2 linked regions of the Constrictibacter sp. MBR-5 genome follow. The protein of the gene in region 1 interacts with the protein of each later gene in a pairwise test. Links are inferred from orthologs where the notes say so. Each region holds a gene or a part of one and is shown on either strand. Other genes may lie near its edges.

What was found.
Region 2: the proteins of ABIE65_RS03725 (region 1) and ABIE65_RS14975 interact in binary tests that used the Escherichia coli proteins (3 or more experiments, as listed by UniProt). The link is inferred for Constrictibacter sp. MBR-5 from one-to-one orthologs.

Annotation. Positions count from the first base shown.
Region 1 is NZ_JBEPTK010000001.1:763,842-773,839, forward strand. Bases 2,341-5,272 are described here. They hold ABIE65_RS03725 (ferredoxin family 2Fe-2S iron-sulfur cluster binding protein), read right to left. Parts: upstream 4,006-5,272; coding sequence 3,676-4,005; downstream 2,341-3,675. Other genes in these bases: ABIE65_RS03715 (metallophosphoesterase), read right to left, coding at 2,492-2,992; tenA (thiaminase II), read right to left, coding at 2,997-3,671; ABIE65_RS03730 (extensin-like domain-containing protein), read left to right, coding at 4,190-4,906; ABIE65_RS03735 (VTT domain-containing protein), read left to right, coding at 5,003-5,272. Outside these bases: ABIE65_RS03695 (ABC transporter permease), read left to right, coding at 1-180; ABIE65_RS03700 (GntR family transcriptional regulator), read right to left, coding at 223-870; ABIE65_RS03705 (nuclear transport factor 2 family protein), read left to right, coding at 1,060-1,464; ABIE65_RS03710 (EF-hand domain-containing protein), read right to left, coding at 1,672-2,187; more of ABIE65_RS03735, read left to right, coding at 5,273-7,147; ABIE65_RS03740 (endonuclease/exonuclease/phosphatase family protein), read left to right, coding at 7,144-7,938; ABIE65_RS03745 (universal stress protein), read right to left, coding at 7,874-8,719; magnesium/cobalt transporter CorA, read right to left, coding at 8,791-9,924. UniProt on the Escherichia coli protein: Ferredoxin are iron-sulfur proteins that transfer electrons in a wide variety of metabolic reactions. Although the function of this ferredoxin is unknown it is probable that it has a role as a cellular electron transfer protein.
Region 2 is NZ_JBEPTK010000006.1:208,129-218,099, forward strand. Bases 2,527-5,431 are described here. They hold ABIE65_RS14975 (HesB/IscA family protein), read left to right. Parts: upstream 2,527-3,762; coding sequence 3,763-4,101; downstream 4,102-5,431. Other genes in these bases: ABIE65_RS14960 (cysteine desulfurase), read left to right, coding at 2,527-2,813; sufU (Fe-S cluster assembly sulfur transfer protein SufU), read left to right, coding at 2,813-3,280; ABIE65_RS14970 (SUF system Fe-S cluster assembly protein), read left to right, coding at 3,288-3,701; gmd (GDP-mannose 4,6-dehydratase), read left to right, coding at 4,117-5,178; fcl (GDP-L-fucose synthase), read left to right, coding at 5,171-5,431. In the rest of the region: Fe-S cluster assembly ATPase SufC, read left to right, coding at 1-152; Fe-S cluster assembly protein SufD, read left to right, coding at 205-1,551; more of ABIE65_RS14960, read left to right, coding at 1,548-2,526; more of fcl, read left to right, coding at 5,432-6,148; ABIE65_RS14990 (adenosylcobalamin-dependent ribonucleoside-diphosphate reductase), read left to right, coding at 6,176-8,407; ABIE65_RS14995 (5-formyltetrahydrofolate cyclo-ligase), read left to right, coding at 8,409-9,194; ABIE65_RS15000 (ABC-type transport auxiliary lipoprotein family protein), read right to left, coding at 9,109-9,792; ABIE65_RS15005 (MlaD family protein), read right to left, coding at 9,776-9,971. UniProt on the Escherichia coli protein: Is able to transfer iron-sulfur clusters to apo-ferredoxin. Multiple cycles of [2Fe2S] cluster formation and transfer are observed, suggesting that IscA acts catalytically.

The sequences.
Region 1 (9,998 bases):
CTCCTCGCCACCGCCGCCTCCATCGGCCTGTCGAGCCTGATGGGCATTCCCTACGTGTTCGACCCAGGCATCAACCTGCTGGCCTTCCTGTTCTCGGCCGCGATCGGCGTCATCTTCGGCTTCTTCCCCGCCCGCCGCGCCGCCCGCCTCGACCCTATCGTGGCGCTCCGGCACGAGTAGCGGCGGCACGCACGAAACCGGCCGCGGCAGCGGCCGAGATCGTCACGGCGCCCGGCGTCGGCCGCGCAGCCGCCGCACCAGACGCTCGCAGGCGTGCTCGCAGTGGAGCCGGCAGAGCGCCCCCACCTCCTCGGCGTCGCCCCGGCGGAAGGCCTCGAAGATTGCGACATGCTCGTTCTGGACCTGGTCGACGCTGCCGGTGACGAGTGCGCCGACGCGGATGTATCGCTCGACGTTGTTTCGCAGAACGACCATCATCCGAAGCAGGTGGGCGCGGCCGCAGGGCTGGAAGAGCCGGTCGTGGAACGCCCGGTTTCGCTCGGCGAAACTGTCGATGTCGGCGGTCGAGGCGATCGCCATGCCGTCCATCCGATGCAGCAGCGCTTCCAGTTCCGCGACGTCCTGCGCGGTGCGCCGTTGCGTCGCCAGAAAGCCTGCCCGTTGCTCCAGCATGCGGCGCAGGTCGAAGATCTCCTCGATTTCGTCCGGGTCGAGCGAGGCGACCACGTAGCCTCGCCGCGGGCGCTGCACCACCAAGCCCTCGACCTCGAGCCGGCGCAGCGCTTCGCGCACCGGCACCCTGCTCACGCCCAGTGTCGCCGCCAGGCTTTCCTGGCGCAGTGCCTGCCCCTCCTCCATCGCTCCGCCGAGGATTTCGTCGCGGAGCCACGCGTATGCCACGTCTGGCATCGTGGGCACGTCGGCGGGGGTACGGGGGAGGGCTCGCATGAGTGAAATATGAGGCTGGCCGAAGCGTCCGGTCAAGAATTGCATATTGTATCCAATTCGCGTTACCGTCCGCACGCTCCGGTCGCACCGGCTCGCACATCACCCGGCGGGAGCCGAGACGCCCACAATCGCTCGCAAGGGAGGCTAAGCATGTCCCAGAAGATCCCCGGCAGACCCGTGGACGAAGCGCTCATGAAGGAAGTGTCGGCGGCGTTCAACAGCCGCGATGCCGACCGGATCGCCAGCTACTTCGCCGACGACGCCGTGTTCTACCTGTCCCGCGGGCCGGAGCCCGTCGGCCGCGCCCTGCGCGGCAAGGAGACCATCCGCAAGGCGATGGCGGACCGGTTCAAGGTGATCCCCGACATGCGCTGGGAGCACAAGGAGTACATCTACGCTGGCGACTGTGCGATCTCGATCTGGACCGTGAAGGGCAAGAGCGCCGACGGCGACGACCTGAACTGCCAGGGCTGCGACATCTATCGCTTCAAGGACGGCCTGATCGTCGAGAAGGACACCTACTGGAAGATGGTCGAGCAGAAGGACCGCCTGTAGGGCGGCCGCTCCCAACCGGGACGGCGGAGGATCGCGAGGCGCGGATCCTCCGCCTTTTTCCCGCTCCGGCCGAGAGCGCCGTCGGGCGACCCGCTCGTCACCGTCGCCGCGCGGGCTGCCTCGACCCTATCGTGGCGCCGAGGCACGAGTAACACGGGACCGCGCCGGGGAAGCGCGACCCGCACTACCATGCCCGGTGCAGGCGCCTCAACGGCCGCGCATCTTCCGCGCCGGCCTTCCCGATCCATGCATGAAGCCCTGCATCTCCTCCATCGTCAGATTGCCGTCGTCGTCGCCGTCGGCAGCGTTGAAGATGCGTTCGTGCGCCGCCTGGAACTCCTGCTTCGACAGCGCCCCGTCGCCGTCCGCGTCCATCAGGGCGAACATGAGGTGCATCATGTTCGGGCCGCGCATGCCGCCATCTCGGGGCCCCATCCCCGCGCCGGGGCCGCGACCGCCCATCATGCCACCCTGACCCATGCCGGGACCCATACCCTGGCCCATCCCTTGGCCCATCATCGGGCATCCCTGCCCCATGGCCTCGCCCATCGGGCACCCCTGGCCCATCATGCCACGGCCCATCATGGCGCCCTGGCCCGTGGATGCGTCGTTCGGCGCCTCGGCCGCGGGCGCCGCAGTCTGTGCGCGGGCGGCCGTCGGCACACTGGCCAGGGTGGCCGTCAGGGCCAGGGTCGCTGCCCCGAGCATCAGATTCCTGAGCATCACATGCATCTCCTCACTCCTTCAGTTTAGCGGGCCGTGGCCGAACCGGCGGAAACGTGCCGCCCGGAAATCCGGGCGGCCCTGCGGCGGCGATCGTTGCGGGACAGGATCGGGCCGGCATGAGCCCCCGCCCCGCGTCACCCTCACTGCTCCAGTCCGATCCGGCGGCCGGGTGCGCGAGCGTCGGCGGTCTGGTCGCGGCACCAGAACTCTATAGCACTGCCGAAGTTCCGATCTCTTGATCTCGGTCAAGTCGGGCGAAGCTGCGGGGGGTGCGGACGGGATCGTCGCGCGGCGAGCAGCCTCAGCGGCGCCGCGACGGCCGCATCTCGTCCAGCGTCACCGGCCGGAAGTTCCAGCAGTCGACGCCGACGTCGATCTGCCGCGGCAGGCCCTTCAGGCGGCCGTGGCTGTGGCCGTGCAGGTTGACGACGCCCTTGTGCATGCCGTTCCACGACCGGAACGGGTAGTGGCACAGGACCAGCCGCGCCTCGTCCACGGTGATCTCGGCATAGGGGGTAACGCTGGTCCAGCCGCGCAGGCGCAGCGCCTCGTCCTTGTCGTTGTTGCCGACGACCAGATGCTTGATGCCGTTGAGGCGCGCCAGCAGCGCCTCCATCTCCGGCGCCGGCACCCGCACGGCGAAGTCGCCCAGATGCCAGACCTCGTCGTTCGGTCCGACCGTCTCGTTCCAGCCTTCGACCATCGCGGCGTCCATCTCCGGCACGCTCGCGAACGGCCGCTTGAATAGGCTGCGCGCGCCGGCATGGCCGAAGTGGGTGTCCGCGGTGAAGAAGACCGTCACCGGGCTACCGGGCCGGGTTCAGGCCCATCTCCCAGAAGGCGATTTCCGCGACCGTCGCCTGCCGAAAGGTGCGGGCCAGCAGGTCGAAGCGGCCCTCGCCGCCGCGGATCGCCAGCAGCCGGTCGAGCTGTTCGGCGGCACCGCGCGCCACCTCCTGATAGTCCTCGCCCGCATACATCTCGATCCACGGCAGGTAGGGATTGCCCTCCCGCCGGGTCTGCGGATCGGCCGCGAGCCAGGCGCCGATCTCGGCGTAGCCGATGACGCACGGCACCAGCGCCGTGTGCAGGTCGAGCAGGTCGCCCGCCATGCCGCGCTCCAGGACGAAGCGCGTATAGGCGATGGTCGCCGGATCCTCCGGCAGCGCGGCCATCTCGGCCTCGGTCATGCCCCAGCCGGCGCAGAAGCGCACGTGCAGGCTCATCTCGGTGTCGAGCAGCACGGAGACCGACCGCGCCGCCCGCCGCATGTCCTCCAGCGTGTCCGCCTTGTAGACCGCGAGCGCATAGGCACGGGCGAAGTGGATCAGGAACAGGTAATCCTGGCCCAGATAGTGCCGGAAGCACGCCTGGGGCAGCGTGCCGGCGCCCAGTTCCCGGACGAAGCGGTGACGCGTGTACGCCGCCCACTCCGCCGGGCAGGACGCCTTCAGTCGCTCGAACAGTCCGTCGCCGGCCACCGGCTCAGCCCATCGCGCTGCGGGTCTCGGACGGCAGGCTGACGACGAGCCCGTCGAGATCGTCGGTCACGGTGATCTGGCACCCGAGACGCGAGGTCGGCGTCAGGCCGAAGGCGAGGTCGAGCATGTCCTCCTCGTCCTCGCTCGGCTCGTCGAGCCGCTCCGACCATTCGGGATCCACGATGACATGGCAGGTCGAGCAGGCGAGCGAGCCCTCGCAGGCGCCCTCGATGTCGATGTCGAACTTGCGCGCGATCTCCAGGATCGTCAGGCCGGACTGCGGTTCGACGTCACGCTTGCGCCCATCCGGGTAGATGAAAGTGACTTTCGGCATGGTTCCTCGCTGGCTGGCCGACACGTCATAGCGTCGCAGGGGCCCGCCGGAAAGCCCCGAACATAAGCCCCGAGCGCACCCCAAGGCGGGTGGATACCGGCCGGATGCGGGCTATGTAGCGATGCAGCGCCGGAGAACACACCGGCAGCAGCCCCCTTTTCCCGATTTTTCCGTCGATTGCCGTTTGACCGACACCCGACCCGGACGCCGGCCACGGATCCTCGCCGCCACGCTCTTCGCGATCGTCGTCGCGGCGGCAGTGACCTGGCCCTACTGGCCGACCGTGCCGCCGCGCTGGCTGCCCTGGACGCCGCTCGACATCGCCGATGCGCCGAACATGCTGACCGGCATCAAGCTGGCGCGGCTCGGCAGCGACGGCGTCGCCTGCCGTGCCGTGCTGCATGCCGCCGGACTCGGCTTCGAACCGGTGCCCGACCGCAGCACCGGGCCGGGCTGCGGCTTCGAGAATGCCGGACGCGCCGGCCGCGGCCTGACGATCTCCGGCAGCGTGACCGCCACCTGCCCGCTCGTCGTCTCCTGGGCCCTGTTCGAGCGGCACGCGCTGCAGCCTGCGGCGGAGCGGCATTTCGGCAGCCGCGTCAGCACCGCGCGCCACTACGGGACCTACGCCTGCCGCAATGTCTACGGCCGGAGCTCGGGACGCCGCAGCCAGCACGCCACGGCGAACGCGATCGACATCGCCGGCTTCACCCTCGACGACGGTACGACCGTCTCTTTGCAGCGTGACTGGAACGGCCCCGATGGCGACAAGGCGGCGTTCCTGGCCGATGTCCGTGACGGCGCCTGCCGCTTCTTCCGCGGTGTGCTGGGTCCTGACTACAACGCGGCGCACCGCGACCACTTCCACTTCGACCGCGGCCGCTGGAACGCCTGCCGCTGAGGCCGGTGGCCCTGGAGGCCCCGGCACCCGGTCCCGAACCGGGGTCGCCGCCCAGCGTTATGTCCCTGTTCCCTTTTCCCCGGAGTGACCAGCCACGTGAATCCACGCGATCCCCGGACGGCCGAGGCGGCACCGCCCCCGCTGGACGCATGGCGCACCGAGACGGCGACCCGGGCGACGGTCCTGCGCGACGCCGCCACCTATTTCGGCGTGCTGCGCAAGGCGCTGCTGGCGGCGGAGCGGGAGGTGGCGATCGTCGGCTGGGACATCGACAGCCGCACCCCGCTGGTCGGCGAGAGCGGCGAGCCCGACGACGCCCTGCCGCGCGAACTGAGCGCGTTCCTCAGCGCGCTGGTGAAGCGCCGCCCGAAGCTGAGGGTCCGCCTGCTGCTGTGGGACTATTCGGTGCTGTTCACGGCCGAGCGCGAGGCGATGGCGAGCTACACGCTGGGCTGGAGCACGCCGCGCCAGATCACCTTCTGCTTCGACGACTGCGTGCCGCTCGGCGCGTCGCATCACCAGAAGATCGTCCTGATCGACGACGCGGTCGCGTTCAGCGGCGGCATCGACCTCGCCATCCGTCGCTGGGACACGCCGGCGCACCGGGTGAAGGAGCCGCGCCGCGTCGATCCGGCCGGCAAGCCCTACCGCCCGTTTCACGACGTCCAGATGATGGTCGAGGGGCCGGCCGCACGCGCGATCGGCGATCTCGTCCGCAAACGCTGGCGCGCCGCCCGCTGCGAGACCCTGCAGGCACAGCCCGCCCCCGCGACGTCGCCCTGGCCCGCGGACGTGGCGCCGGATTTCCGAGACTGCCAGGTCTCGATCGCCCGCACACTGCCGGCCTTCCAGGGCGAGAGCGAGGTCCGCGAGGTCGAGCGGTGGTTCCTCGGCATGATCGCGCGGGCGGAACGCACGCTCTACATCGAGAACCAGTTCGTCACCGCGCCGAAACTGGCGAAGGCGATCGCGGCGCGGATCCGGGAGCGCCCCGAACTGGAAGTGCTCATCGTCGCCCCCCAGCAGTATCAGTCTTGGCTGGAATCGAAGACGATGCGCACGGGACGGATCGGCTTCGTCCAGGTGCTCGAGCGCGCCGGCGTGTCGGATCGCATCCGGCTGCTCACCCCGCTGGTCGAGGAAGACGGCGAACGCGCCGCCGTCATGGTCCACGCCAAGATCATGATCGTCGACGACACCTTCCTGCGGGTGGGCTCGGCCAACCTCAACAACCGCTCCCTCGGCACCGACACGGAATGCGACCTGATCGTCCACGGCACGGAGGAGCGACATCGCAAGGCGATCCGGGACGTGCGCGACGCACTGCTCGGCGAGCATCTGGGCGCCGAGGGCGCCACGGTGACGCAGGCGGTGGCCGATACGGGGTCCCTTTTCGGCGCGATCGACCGCCTCAACGGCGGGCCGCACCGCCTCGCCCCCTTGAAGGACGGCGAGATCGAGGATCGCGACGCCGCCGCGGCCATGGCGGCGGTCGCCGATCCCGAACGCCCCATCGACCCGGAGGTCTTCGTCGACATGATGGCCGAACGGCGCCCGGTACGGCGCAACCTTTCGGGCATCGCCCGGCTCACCCTGATCGCCGCGGCGGTCGCCGCCCTGGTCCTGGTCTGGCAGGTGACGCCGCTCCGCGAATATGCCGATTTCGCGACGGTCGAGCGCGCCGTCGCCACGATCGCGTCCGATCCGCTGGCGCCGGCCTACGTGATTCTCGGCTTCGTCGTCTCCGGCCTGGTCGCGTTTCCGGTCATGATCGCGATCGCCGTCACCGCCGTGACCTTCGGTGCATGGCTGGGGCTCGCCTATGCGGCGACCGGCGCGCTCGCCAGCGCCCTCGTCACCTACGGCGTGGGCGCGCTCGTCGGTGCGGGGCTCATCGAAAGCCTCCTCGGCCGCCGCTTCACCCGCATCAGCCGGCGCATCAAGGACAAGGGCATCCTGGCCGTCGCCGCGATCCGAATGGTTCCGATCGCTCCCTTCACGGTGATCAACCTGCTGGCCGGCGCCAGCCGCATCCGGCTGCGCGACTACACGATCGGCACGATGCTCGGCCTCACGCCGGGGCTCCTCGTCATCGCGCCGCTCGGACGGCAGGCGTACGAGGTGCTGACCGACCCGTCGATCGAGGACACGCTGATGCTCCTCGGACTGGCGCTCGTCTGGCTGACCGTGTCCTTTGGTCTGCAGCGCGTCGTCTCCCGCTACGAGAGATCGAATCGTTGACGGACAAGGGTTTGCGTACGATCCGGCTGATGAGCTGGAACATCCACGGCTGCGCGGGATCGGACGGGCTGCGGGACGCCGACAGGATCGTCGCACTGATCGACGAGATCGGGCCGGACGTGCTCGCGGTGCAGGAGGTCGACACGCGCTGCACCGGCGCCGGCGGCGAGGCACTCGTGGCGCTTCTCGCCGACGCGGTGGGCGAGCACCGGGCCGAAGCCTATACCCTGGTCGAGCCCGACGGCGAATACGGCCAGGCGCTGTTCAGCCGCCTGCCGCTGTTCGAGCACACGACCCACGACGTCTCGTGGCGCCGGCGCGAGCCGCGCCGCGTCATCGACGTGACCGTGGCAGCCGCCGGCTCGCGACTGCGCGTGCTGGCCACGCATCTTGGCCTGTCCCTGCGCGAGCGGCGCTTTCAGGCGGAACGCCTGGATCAGGCACTCGGGCCGCGGGTGGACGTGCCCACCGTCGTGCTCGGCGACTTCAACGACTGGCTGCCCTACGGGACGGTGTACCGGCGGCTGATCCCCAGGCTGCCGGTGGTGACGGACATCCGCACGTTTCCGGCCCGTCTGCCGCTGCTGACGCTCGACAGGATCTACGCCTCGAGCGAGCTGCAGCTGCTCGCCCCCCGGACGCTCCGCCATGCGAGGCGCGCTTCGGACCACCTGCCGGTGATCGCCGACCTCGTGCTGCCGGAGGCCCGGGACACGGGCGCGGAGCTCAGTGCATCATCAGGACCGGAATGGGCGACTGCGCCATCACCGTCCGCGTCGCACCGGCGATGACCATCTGGCGGATGCGCATGTGCGTAAAGGCGCCCATCACCAGCAGGCCGGCCCCCTGCTCCTTGCAGGTCTCGAGGATGAGCGAGCCGGTGGGGTCGTCGAACAGGCCGCCCGACTCGGACTTGACCGTCAGGGCCTCGGCCGACAGGCCGTGCGCGGCGAGATAGTCGCGCACCCCGACCGGCTCGCCCTCGCCGACGGCGAGAATGATCGTCCGCTGCGCGCCGCGCAGGAACGGCATCGCCGCCTTCAGCGCCCGCGCCGCCTCCGGGCTGTCGTTCCACGCGACGATCACCGTGCCGCGGTGCTCGGGCTTCGTCGCCGTCTCGGGCGGCACGAGATAGACGGGCCGGCCGGATTCGAACAGCACCGCCTCGATGTCGCGCTCGGTGGAGGAGGAGACGCCCTCGCCCGGCCGGGGGAACAGGACCAGGTCGGCGAGCCGTGCCCGCGCCGCGAGAATGTCGGCCTCCGAGCCGGTGGTCACGTCGAGGGTCGCATCGCTGCGGCCGGCCGCGACCTCGTCGAACAGGGCGCGCGCGCGCCGCTCGCGCTCCTGCGCCTCCGCCTCGGCCGCCTCGAGGATCATCTCCATTCCGGCGCCGGATCCGGCGCCGGCGGCGCCCGCCCCGGCATAGGCGATCGACATGGTGGGGTCTTGGTGGATGTGCGCGACCGCGAGCGACGCCTCAAACTGCGTCGCGAGATCGAGCCCCGCGACCAGCACGTCGCGCGACGGCACCTGCCCCGTCAGCGGAACCAGTATCTTCTTGATGCTCATCGCGTCCTCATCCGATCAGTGCACTGAACCGAAACGCATCCTCGCCTGCCGCGTTCCGGGCAATCCGGCGGCTACCGGCGTCCCCGCCTGCGCCCGTCGATCCGCGTCTCCCGCCGCAGCCAGCCCTTGCGCCAGAACACGAGGAGGAAAGCGAACGCGACCGCCGTCATGAGGCCGAGCGCGAAGGGATAACCAAAGTACCACCGCAACTCCGGCATGTTCCAGGGCGACTCGGAGGTCTCGAAGTTCATGCCGTAGACGCTGGCGATGAAGCCGAGCGGGATGAAGATCGTCGCGATGATGGTCAGGACCTTCATCACCTCGTTCATCCGGTTGCTCACCGCCATCATGTGCAGGTCGAACAGGCTGCTGCTGACCTCGCGATAGACCTCGGTCATGTCGATCAGCTGGACGAGATGGTCGTAGCAGTCGCGCAGGTAGACCCGCGTCTGTGCCGTCACCGGCGGCATCTCGTCGCGCAGCAGCGCACCGATCATCTCGCGTTGCGGCCAGAGGGTGCGGCGCACCAGCAGCAGGTCGCGCTTGACTGCATGCACTTCCCCAACGATCTCGCCCGACGGCTCGCGTATCGCGCGGTCTTCGAGCGCCTCGACGACCTCGCCGTGGGTCTCCAGCACGGGAAAGAACCCGTCGATCATCGCGTCGAGCAGCGCATAGGCCAGATAATCCGCGCCGTTCGCCCGAAAACGGCCGGAACTGCCCTGGATGCGCTGGCGGATCGGGTCGAAGCAGTCGCCCGGCCGTTCCTGGAACGAGAGCACGAAGCCTGTGCCCAGGAAGAGCGACAATTGCTCAGCGACGAAAGGCCGGACCGTCTCCGCCATCTGCGTGACGATGAACAGGTGGTCGCCGTAGCTTTCCACCTTCGGCCGCTGGTGCGTGCTCAGCACGTCCTCCAGCGCCAGCGGATGCAGCCCGAACTCGGCTCCGAGCCGGCGCAGCAGCGCCACATCGCCCAGGCCGTCGACGTCGACCCAGATCACCGGCCATTGCGCGCGCAGCGCTGCGATCTCGTCGGGATCGGCATGCTCGCGGTCGATCACGCCGTCGGGCCCGTAGGCGATGATCCGGATCGCAGGGGGGCGCGCGTCCGGCGCGGCGGCGAGCGTTCCGGGCGCCGAGCCGGGGATGCTCCGCCGTCGGTGGAATAGGCGTCCGGTCCTAGAGGCTTGTGCCCGGCTCATCGCGCTCCATCTCCCCAAAGTCGCAAACACCCGGAACCGGGCATGTTGATGTGGTGTTGCCCCCGGGAACGGTC
Region 2 (9,971 bases), on another replicon or contig:
TCATCACCCACTATCAGCGCCTGCTCGACTACATCGTGCCGGACCGGGTGCACGTCCTGGCGCACGGCCGGATCGTGAAATCGGGCGGCAAGGAACTGGCGCTCGAACTCGAGGAGAAGGGCTACGGCGCGTTCCTGGAGGCCGCCGCCTGATCGGGCGCGCGAGGCCTCCGCAGCGACTGCCGACCCGCAACGGACGAATATGATGAGCCAACAGCCAGTCACATCCACGGCGGCCGCCGCTCCCGGTACGGAAGCGTTCGCCGAACAGTTCGCGGCCCTGAAGGACCGCCTGCCCGGCGCCGGCGCGCCCGCGGTCGCGGCGCTGCGCGAGGCCGGCCTGAAGCGGTTCTCGTCGGTCGGCTGGCCGCACAACAAGATCGAGGCGTGGAAGTACACGACCCTGCGTCCGCTGGGCGGGATCGGCTTCTCCGCTGCGGCCGTTGAGTTGGGTGCGTCCGTCCAGGACGCGCCGCGCAGCCTGTTCTCCGAGACGGCGGCGCGGGTCGTGCTGGTCAACGGCCATGTCCGCCGCGACCTGTCGCAGCTGGACGGCCTGCCGCGCGGCGTATCGCTGCGCACGCTGGCCGACGTGCTGCGCGACGACCCGGCGCTGCTGGACGGCATGATGGCGCCGTCGGCGGAAGACCCCGAGCAGCCGATGGCCGCCCTCAACCTCGCGCTGATGAGCGACGGCGTGGTGCTGGTCGTCGAACCGGGTGCCGCGGTCGAGGCGCCGATCGAGGTGATGCACCTGATCGTTCCCGGCGACGCCGCACCGGCGGTGCACGTCCGTTCCGCCGTGATCGTGCGCGACGGCGGCCGGGCGACGCTGGCCGAGCGGCACATCGCGCTGGACGGCGGTGCCTATCTGGCCAACGGCGCCACCGACATCGTCGTCGAACAGGGTGGGACGCTGCTGCACGTCAAGGTGCAATCAGAGTCGGTCGACGCCTATCACCTGCACGCCAACCGCGTGCGCATCGCCCAGGACGCCCGCTATCACAGCGTCGTCCTGTCCCGGGGTGCCAAGCTGGCCCGCAACCAGATCGACGCGGTGATCGAGGGTACGGGCGCCGAGTGCCTGCTGGACGGCATCTATGCCGGCAGCGGGAAACAGCTGCTCGACCATTCGAGCCTGATCGAGCACGCCGCGCCGCACGCCCGGTCCCGGCAGGTCTATCACGGCGTGCTCGACGACCAGTCGCGAGGCGTCTTCCAGGGCAAGATCATCGTCCGCCAGCCGGCGCAAAAGACCGACGGGCACCAGCTCAACCGGGCGCTGCTGCTCTCCGAGGGTGCCGAGATCGACGCCAAGCCGGCGCTCGAGATCTATGCCGACGACGTGAAGTGCAGCCACGGCTCGACCGCCGGGGACATCGACGCCGACGCACTCTTCTATCTGCGTGCCCGCGGCATCCCCGAGGCCGAGGCCCGCGGACTGCTGGTCGGCGCGTTCCTGGACGAAGTGCTGGAGCACCTGCCGGAAGGGCCTGTCCGCACCGCGCTTTCGGACGAGGTGCGCTCCTGGCATACCGGAGGCCGGCCATGACGCTTTCGCAGCCTCTGGCCGCCGCCCGGACGGACGCGCGCCCGAACTTCGACGTGGAGCGCGTCCGCGAGGACTTTCCGATCCTGGCGCGGCCCGTCCATGGCAAGCGCCTCGCCTTCCTCGACAGCGGCGCCAGCGCGCAGAAGCCGCGGCAGGTCATCGAGGCGATGCGCGCCGCCTACGAGGAGACCTATGCGAACGTCCATCGGGGCGTGTACTTCCTCAGCCAGCGCAGCACGGACCTGTTCGAGGGCGCGCGGGAAAAGGTCGGCCGCTTCCTGAATGCGCCGTCGCACGAGAACATCGTCTTCACGCGCAACACGACCGAGGCGATCAACCTCGTCGCGGCGAGTTGGGGCCGGACGTTCCTGCGAGAGGGCGACGAGGTGATCATCTCGGCGCTGGAGCACCATGCCAACATCGTGCCCTGGCACCTGCTGAAGCGCGAGAAGGGCATCGTCCTGAAGATCGCGCCGATCGACGACGACGGGAATTTCCTGCTCGACGCCTTCGCCGACCTGCTGACCGATCGCACCCGCCTCGTCTCGATCACGCACATCTCGAACGCGATCGGGACGATCGTGCCGGTCGCCGAGGTGATCCGCCTCGCCCATGCGCGCGGCGTGCCGGTGCTGGTCGACGGCAGTCAGGCGGCGCCGCACATCAACGTCGACGTACAGGCGCTGGACGCGGATTTCTACGCCTTCACCGGCCATAAGGTGTACGGCCCGACCGGCATCGGCGTCCTCTACGGCAAGAGCGACCTGCTGGCCTCGATGCCGCCCTACCAGGGCGGCGGCGACATGATCGAGACGGTGACCGAGCAGGAATCGACCTTCAAGGATCCGCCGTTCCGCTTCGAGGCGGGAACGCCGGCGATCGTCGAGGCGATCGGACTGGGTGCCGCGATCGACTATGTCGAGGCGCTCGGCTGGGACAACCTGCACGCGCACGAGCGCGACCTGTCCGCCTACATGGCGCAGCGGCTGGGTACGGTCGAAGGGCTCACAGTGGTCGGCAATGCACGCGAGAAGGCCGGAATCACGTCCTTCGTCATGGAATGCGCGCACCCGCACGACATGGGCACGATCCTCGACCGCGCCGGGGTCGCGGTGCGCGCCGGGCATCATTGCGCCCAGCCGCTGATGGAGCGTTACGACGTGGCGGCGACGGTGCGCGCTTCGCTCGGCCTCTACAACAACCGTGCTGACGTCGACCAGCTGGTCGAGGGACTGCAGCAGGTTCGGGAGATCTTCGGCTGATGGACGATCTGCGCGAACTGTACCAGGAAGTGATCCTGGACCACGGCAAGCATCCGCGGAACAAGCGCCACCCGGAGCATGTGACGCATGCGGCGCACGGCAACAATCCGCTCTGCGGCGACAAGGTCACGATCTACCTCGTGATCGGCGAGGGCGACCGCATCGAGGACGTCGCCTTCGAGGGGCGCGGTTGCGCCATATCGACGGCCTCGGCGTCGCTAATGACCGAGATCGTCAAGGGGAAGACCGAGGCCGAGGCGCGGGCGCTGTTCGAGCGCTTCCACGCCATGTGCACCGACGATTCCTACGTCTCCGCCGGCGACGACGAGATCGACCCCGAATCGATGGACCGCCTGCAGGTCATGGCCGGCATTCGGCAGTTCCCGATGCGGGTGAAGTGCGCCACCCTGCCCTGGCATACGCTGACTGCGGCGATGGCGGGCAAGGAAAAGGCCTCCACGGAGTGATGCGGTGATGGACAGCGACGCACTGCGCGACTTCATGCCGACCGGCGCCTCGAGCGGTGCCGGCGACGACGGCGAGTTCCGCGCCCATGCCGGGGCTCCGCTGGAGCCGGGCGAGGCCGTGGCAGACCGCGAGGCAGTCATCGCCGCGCTGAAGACCGTGCACGACCCGGAAATTCCGGTGAACATCTACGACCTGGGCCTGATCTACGAACTCGACATCGCCGAGGACGGCTCCGCGCAGATCGAGATGACGCTGACCGCGCCCGGCTGCCCCGTGGCCGGCGAGATGCCGGGCATGGTCGCCGGCGCCGTCGCAGGCGTGCAGGGCATCGGGCAGGTCGACGTCACGCTGACCTTCGATCCGCCATGGACGCCGGAGCGCATGTCCGAAGAGGCACGCGTCGCCTTGGACATGTGGTGACGCGTCCTCATATCCTCTGAAGCAGCACCGCTGCGCGTAACCGAACCAACGGGAAGCTGAGATGGACCGACCGCCCGTCATCACTCTCACCGATGCCGCCGTCGACCGCGTGAAGGCGCTGATGTCGAGGACCACCGACCCGGTCCTCGGCCTGCGCATCGGCGTGAAGACCAAAGGCTGCTCCGGCATGAGCTATTCGGTCGAGTACGCCAAGGAGCAGAAGCGCTTCGAGGACAAGGTCGAGCAGAAGGGCGTCACGCTCTTCATCGACCCGACGGCGGTGATGTTCATCGTCGGGTCGGAGATGGATTACGTCGAGGACAAGTTCGAATCCGGCTTCGTCTTCCGCAATCCGAACGAGAAGGGCCGTTGCGGCTGCGGCGAATCCTTCCACGTCTGATCGCCGACGCCCTCGATGTCGAGGAAGGTCGCCCTGATCACCGGCGCCACCGGACAGGATGGCGCCTATCTCTCCGAAATCCTTCTCGATCGCGGCTATGAGGTGCACGGGCTGAAGCGGCGGTCGTCGTCGTTCAACACCGGCCGGGTCGACCATCTCTACGTCGACCCGCACGAGGGCCCGACGCGCTTTCACCTGCACCACGGCGACATGACCGACGCCACCGGCCTGATCCGGCTGGTGCAGGAGGTGCAGCCGACCGAGATCTACAATCTCGCGGCGCAGAGCCACGTGCTGGTCAGCTTTGAGACGCCGGAATACACCGCCAACGCCGACGCGCTCGGCACGTTGCGGCTGCTCGAGGCGATCCGCATCCTGAAGCTCGAGGACCGGGTGCGCTTCTATCAGGCGTCGACCTCGGAGCTCTACGGCAACGCCCGCGCCCCGCAGGACGAGAGCACGCCGTTCCAGCCGCGCAGCCCCTACGGCGTCGCCAAGCTGTATGCCTACTGGATCACGGTGAACTACCGCGAGGCATACGGCATGCACGCGTCAAACGGCATCCTCTTCAACCACGAGAGCCCGATCCGCGGCGAGACCTTCGTCACCCGCAAGATCACCCGTGCCGTCGCCGCTATTACGCATGGGCGGCAGCGCACCCTGTGGCTCGGCAATCTCGACGCGAAGCGCGATTGGGGCCATGCGCGCGACTATGCCGAAGGCATGGCGCTGATCGCCGCCCAGGACGAACCCGACGACTACGTGCTCGCCACCGGCGAGGCACATTCGGTACGCGCCTTCGTCGAGCGCGCGTTCGGCCATGCCGGGCGCCGGATCGTCTGGCAGGGTTCGGGAACGGAAGAGGTCGGCAGCGACGCGGCGACGGGCGAGACCCTCGTCGCGATCGATCCGCGCTATTTCCGGCCGACCGAGGTGGAGCATCTGGTCGGCGACGCACGCAAGGCGCGCGAGCGGCTCGGCTGGCGGCCGAAGACGAGCTTCGACGACCTGGTGCGCGAGATGGTCGAGGCCGATCTCGCCGCCGTGGACGCCACCGCGCGTAACGGCCATGACTGAGCGCACCTACGACCTGCGCGGCAAACGCGTCTGGGTCGCCGGTCACCGCGGCATGGTCGGCTCGGCCTTGGTGCGACGGCTGGCCGAAACGGGCTGCGAGATCCTGACCGCGCCGCGCGACCGCGTCGACCTGCGCCGGCAGGTGGAGACCGAGGCCTGGATGGCCGAGGCCCGGCCGCAGGCCGTATTCCTCGCGGCGGCGCGCGTCGGCGGCATCCTCGCCAACGACAGCCGGCCGGCCGATTTCATCTACGACAACCTGATGATCGAGGCGAACGTCATCGACGCCGCATGGCGCTGCGGGGTCGAGAAGCTGCTGTTCCTCGGGTCGTCCTGCATCTATCCGCGCGATGCGGCGCAGCCGATCGCCGAGCCGGTACTGCTCTCCGGACCGCTCGAGCCGACCAACGAATGGTATGCGATCGCCAAGATCGCCGGGATAAAGCTCTGCCAGGCCTATCGCCGCCAGCACGGCGCGAACTTCATCGCCGCCATGCCGACCAACCTCTACGGACCCGGCGACACCTACGACCTGGCGGCGTCGCACGTCATCCCGGCACTGATCGCCAAGATGCACCGGGCGCACGAGACGGGCGCCGCCACGGTCGACATCTGGGGCAGCGGCCGGCCGCGGCGCGAGTTTCTCTATGTCGACGACCTGGCCGACGCCCTCGTCTGGCTGATGGAACGCTACGACGGCGAGACCCACGTGAACGTCGGCACGGGCGAAGACCTGAGCATCGCCGATCTCGCGCGCCGGATCGGGGATGTCGTAGGCTTCCGCGGCGACCTGGCGTTCGATACCACGAAGCCGGACGGCACCCCGCGCAAGCTGCTCGACGTCTCGCGCCTGCGCGACCTCGGCTGGACCGCCACGACGCCGCTCGCCGAGGGGCTCGCGCGGACCTATGAGGACTTCCGCCGCCGCGGAGCGCCCGGCGTCGCCCGGCCTGACGTCGCCCCGGCCTGACGCCGCCAGAGGAGCCCGGAGGCGCCGATGAACCAGGTTCCCGCCATCGCCCAGCAGATCTGGGACATGAAGTACCGGCTGAAGGGACCGGACGGCGCGCCCCTGGAGGCCACCGTCCAGGACACCTGGCGCCGGGTCGCCCGCGCGCTCGCCGCCGTCGAGGCGCCCGAGCGGCGGGCGGAATCGGAGGCGGCCTTCTACGACGCGCTGGACGGTTACGGCTTCGTGCCGGCGGGGCGCATTCTGGCCGGCGCCGGCACCGACCGCCGGGTGACTCTCTTCAACTGCTTCGTCATGGGCACGATCCCCGACGATATGACGGGCATCTTCGACCAGTTGAAGGAAGCCGCGCTGACCATGCAGCAGGGCGGCGGCATCGGCTACGACTTCTCCACCCTGCGGCCGCGCGGCGCGCCGGTGAAGGGTGTCGGCGCCGACGCCTCGGGGCCGGTCACCTTCATGGACGTCTGGGACTCGATGTGCCGGGCGATCATGAGTGCCGGCTCCCGCCGCGGCGCCATGATGGCGACCCTGCGCTGCGACCATCCCGACATCGAGGAGTTCATCGACGCCAAGCGCGATCCGGCGCGGCTGCGCAACTTTAACCTGTCCGTCCTGGTCACCGACGCCTTCATGGACGCCGTGGACCGTGACCTGCCCTGGGATCTCGTGTTCGACGGCCGCACCTACCGCACCGTGCCCGCGCGCGGGCTGTGGGAACGGATCATGCGGGGGACCTACGCCTATGCGGAACCCGGCGTCATCTTCATCGACCGCATCAACCGCCTGAACAATCTGCACTATTGCGAGACCATCCAGGCGACGAACCCGTGCGGCGAGCAGCCCCTGCCCCCCTACGGCGCCTGCCTCCTCGGGTCGATCAATCTGGCGCGGCTCGTCGTCCAGCCCTTCGGGCCGGAGGCGCGGCTCGACGGCGAACGGCTGAAGTCGCTGGTCGCCACGGCCGTCCGCATGATGGACAATGTCGTCGACGCCTCCAACTTCCCGCTGCCGCAGCAGGCGCAGGAGGCACGCGCCAAACGGCGCATAGGTCTGGGCGTCACCGGCCTCGCCGATGCGCTCGCCCTGTGCCGCGTGCGCTACGGCAGCGAGGAGTCGCTCCGCCTGACGGGCGAGTGGCTCGCGGCGGTGCGGCGCGAGGCCTATCTGGCGTCCACGGCGCTCGCCGCGGAGAAGGGTCCCTTCCCGCTCTTCGACCGCGAGCCATTCCTGGCGGGCGAGAATGTCCGCACGCTCGATCCGGACGTGCGCGCGGCCATCGCCGAACACGGCATCCGCAATGCGCTCCTGACGTCGATCGCGCCCACCGGCACGATCTCGCTGTTCGCCGGCAACGTGTCGTCGGGGATCGAACCGATTTTCAGCTTCGCCTTCACCCGCGCCGTCCTGATGCCGGACGGCAGCCGGCGCGAAGAAGAGGTCGTCGACTACGCTGTCGCGGCGTGGCGGGAATCTGCGGGCGAGGAAGCGCTGCCGGACTGGTTCGTCGACGCCGGATCGCTGACGCCGCACGAGCATGTCGCGATGCAGGCCGTGGCGCAGACCTATGTCGACAGTTCGATCTCCAAGACGATCAATCTGCCGGAGACGATCGGCTTCGACGCGTTCCAGGATGTCTACCTCGAAGCATGGCGCACCGGCTGCAAGGGCTGCACGACCTATCGGCCGAACGAGGTCACCGGCGCGGTGCTGACCGCGACCGGCGCCAAGGCAGCGGCGGCGGCCGGAGGGTCACTGCCGATGGCCCGGCCGGAGACCCTCCCCGGCAGCACCTACAAGATCAAATGGCCCGAGAGCGACCATGCGATCTACATCACCCTCAACGACATCGTCGAGGATGGCCGCCGCCGCCCGTTCGAGGTGTTCATCAACTCCAAGAACATGGAGCACTACGCCTGGACCGTCGCCCTGACGCGGATGATCAGCGCCGTGTTTCGGCGCGGCGGCGACGTGGCCTTCGTGGTGGAGGAACTCAAGGCCGTGTTCGATCCGCGCGGCGGCCAGTGGATGGGCGGCCGCTACGTGCCCTCGCTCCTCGCCGCCATCGGCGACGTGATCGAGCGGCACATGGTGGAGATCGACTTCATGGCGACCTCGCCGCGAACGCCGCGGACGGCGGACGTGACGCACGCCGGGTTGGCCCCCGTCGCCCAGTGCCCGAAATGCGGTTCGGCGGGACTGCTGCACCAGGAAGGCTGCGACCTCTGCACGGTCTGCGGCTATTCGAAGTGCGGCTGAAATGAGCGGCCGATTCCCCGACAAGGCGGCCGCGCGGCGGCACGTCTGGGAGCGGCTGGAGCGTGAGGGCGCCGCCCGGCCGCCCCTCCCCGCGCATGGGCGCATCCCGAATTTCGACGGCGCCGACACGGCCGCCCGACGACTCTTCACGCTAGCACCTTGGCGCGACGCCGGGCGGATCAAGGTCAATCCGGACACCGCGCAGTTCCATGTCCGCCTGGAAGCCCTCAGGCGCGGCATCGAGGTCTATGTGGCGACGCCGCGACTGGCGGCGGGCTTCCGGCGCATCGATCCGGCGCGGATACCGGCGGAGCGCCTCGCCGAGGCGGCGGACCGACGGACGTGGGATGCCTGGAGCGCCGAAGTCGACCTCGGCGCGCTGCCGCAGATGGACGCCATCGTCTGCGGTTCGGTCGCCGTCGGCCCGGACGGCGGGCGCGCCGGCAAGGGCGCCGGCTACAGCGACCTCGAGTTCGCCATCCTCATGGAACTCGGGCAACGCCCGGTGCCCGTGGCGACGACCGTGCACGACCTGCAGGTCGTCGAAGCCTTTCCGACAGAGGACATCGACCAGCGGCTATCCGCGATCGTGACGCCGACACGTGCGATGGAGGTTTCCGCCACCGCCGTTCAGCCGGCGTGCATCGACTGGCAGAGGCTGACGGAGGCCGATATCGCGGCGATGCCGGTCGTGGCGGCCCTCAGAGAGCGTCCGAGCGGCGGCGTTCCTTCTCGGCGGCGGCCTGATCGGCCTTCGACTTCACCCATGCCTCCTGGCCGGAGGTGAGCGTCCAGACGACCATCCGCTTCAGGACCCGGCCGAGCGCCTCGTCGAACGCAGCGATGGTCGAGGACATGTCGTCGATGTCGGCCGGTGCCGCGTCGCGGAACTCGCTCGCGGCCACGATGGTCCGCTCCGGCATCTTCACGAGCTTGGCGTCGATGCCGACGACGGCCTGACCGGAGAACGCCTCCGCCTGAAACTCACGCAGCTCCGTCTTCAGGATGAAGTCTGAGCGCAGGCCGATGGAGGCGCGGCCGACGGAGACGATGCGGCGGGAGTTCTCGAAGGACTCCACCATCAAGGTCTGCATCATCATCGGCGCGACGTCCGTCCAACTCGCGCGCGCGTAATAGTCGAAGCTTGTCGGCCCCGGCTTCACGGCGATGCGCGTGGTGTTCAGCGCAGCCGCGGCGAACGGCACTTCCAGCGTGAGCTGCCAATCGACGACCGGCAGGTCGGGGGTGAACGTGCTCTTCGGCGTCAGCGTATAGAGCAGCGGCGCGGGCCCCTGCCCCGGGACCAGACGGGCGCATGCCGCCGACAGCAGGACGATCGCGACGGCGGCGAAGGCCGCCAGGGTTCGCTTACTGTTTGGCCTCATACCCGTCCTGCTGGCTGCCGAAGATGAAACGCGCGGGATCGCGCCGAATGTCGGTGGTGACGCGGCTGAGACCGCTGACCAGCTGGCGCAGCTCGTTGACGAATGCCGACAGCTCGTAGAGGCCCGTGCTGGTGAAGTCGCGGATCGGCCCGCGATTCTCTTCGATCATGCGCTGGACG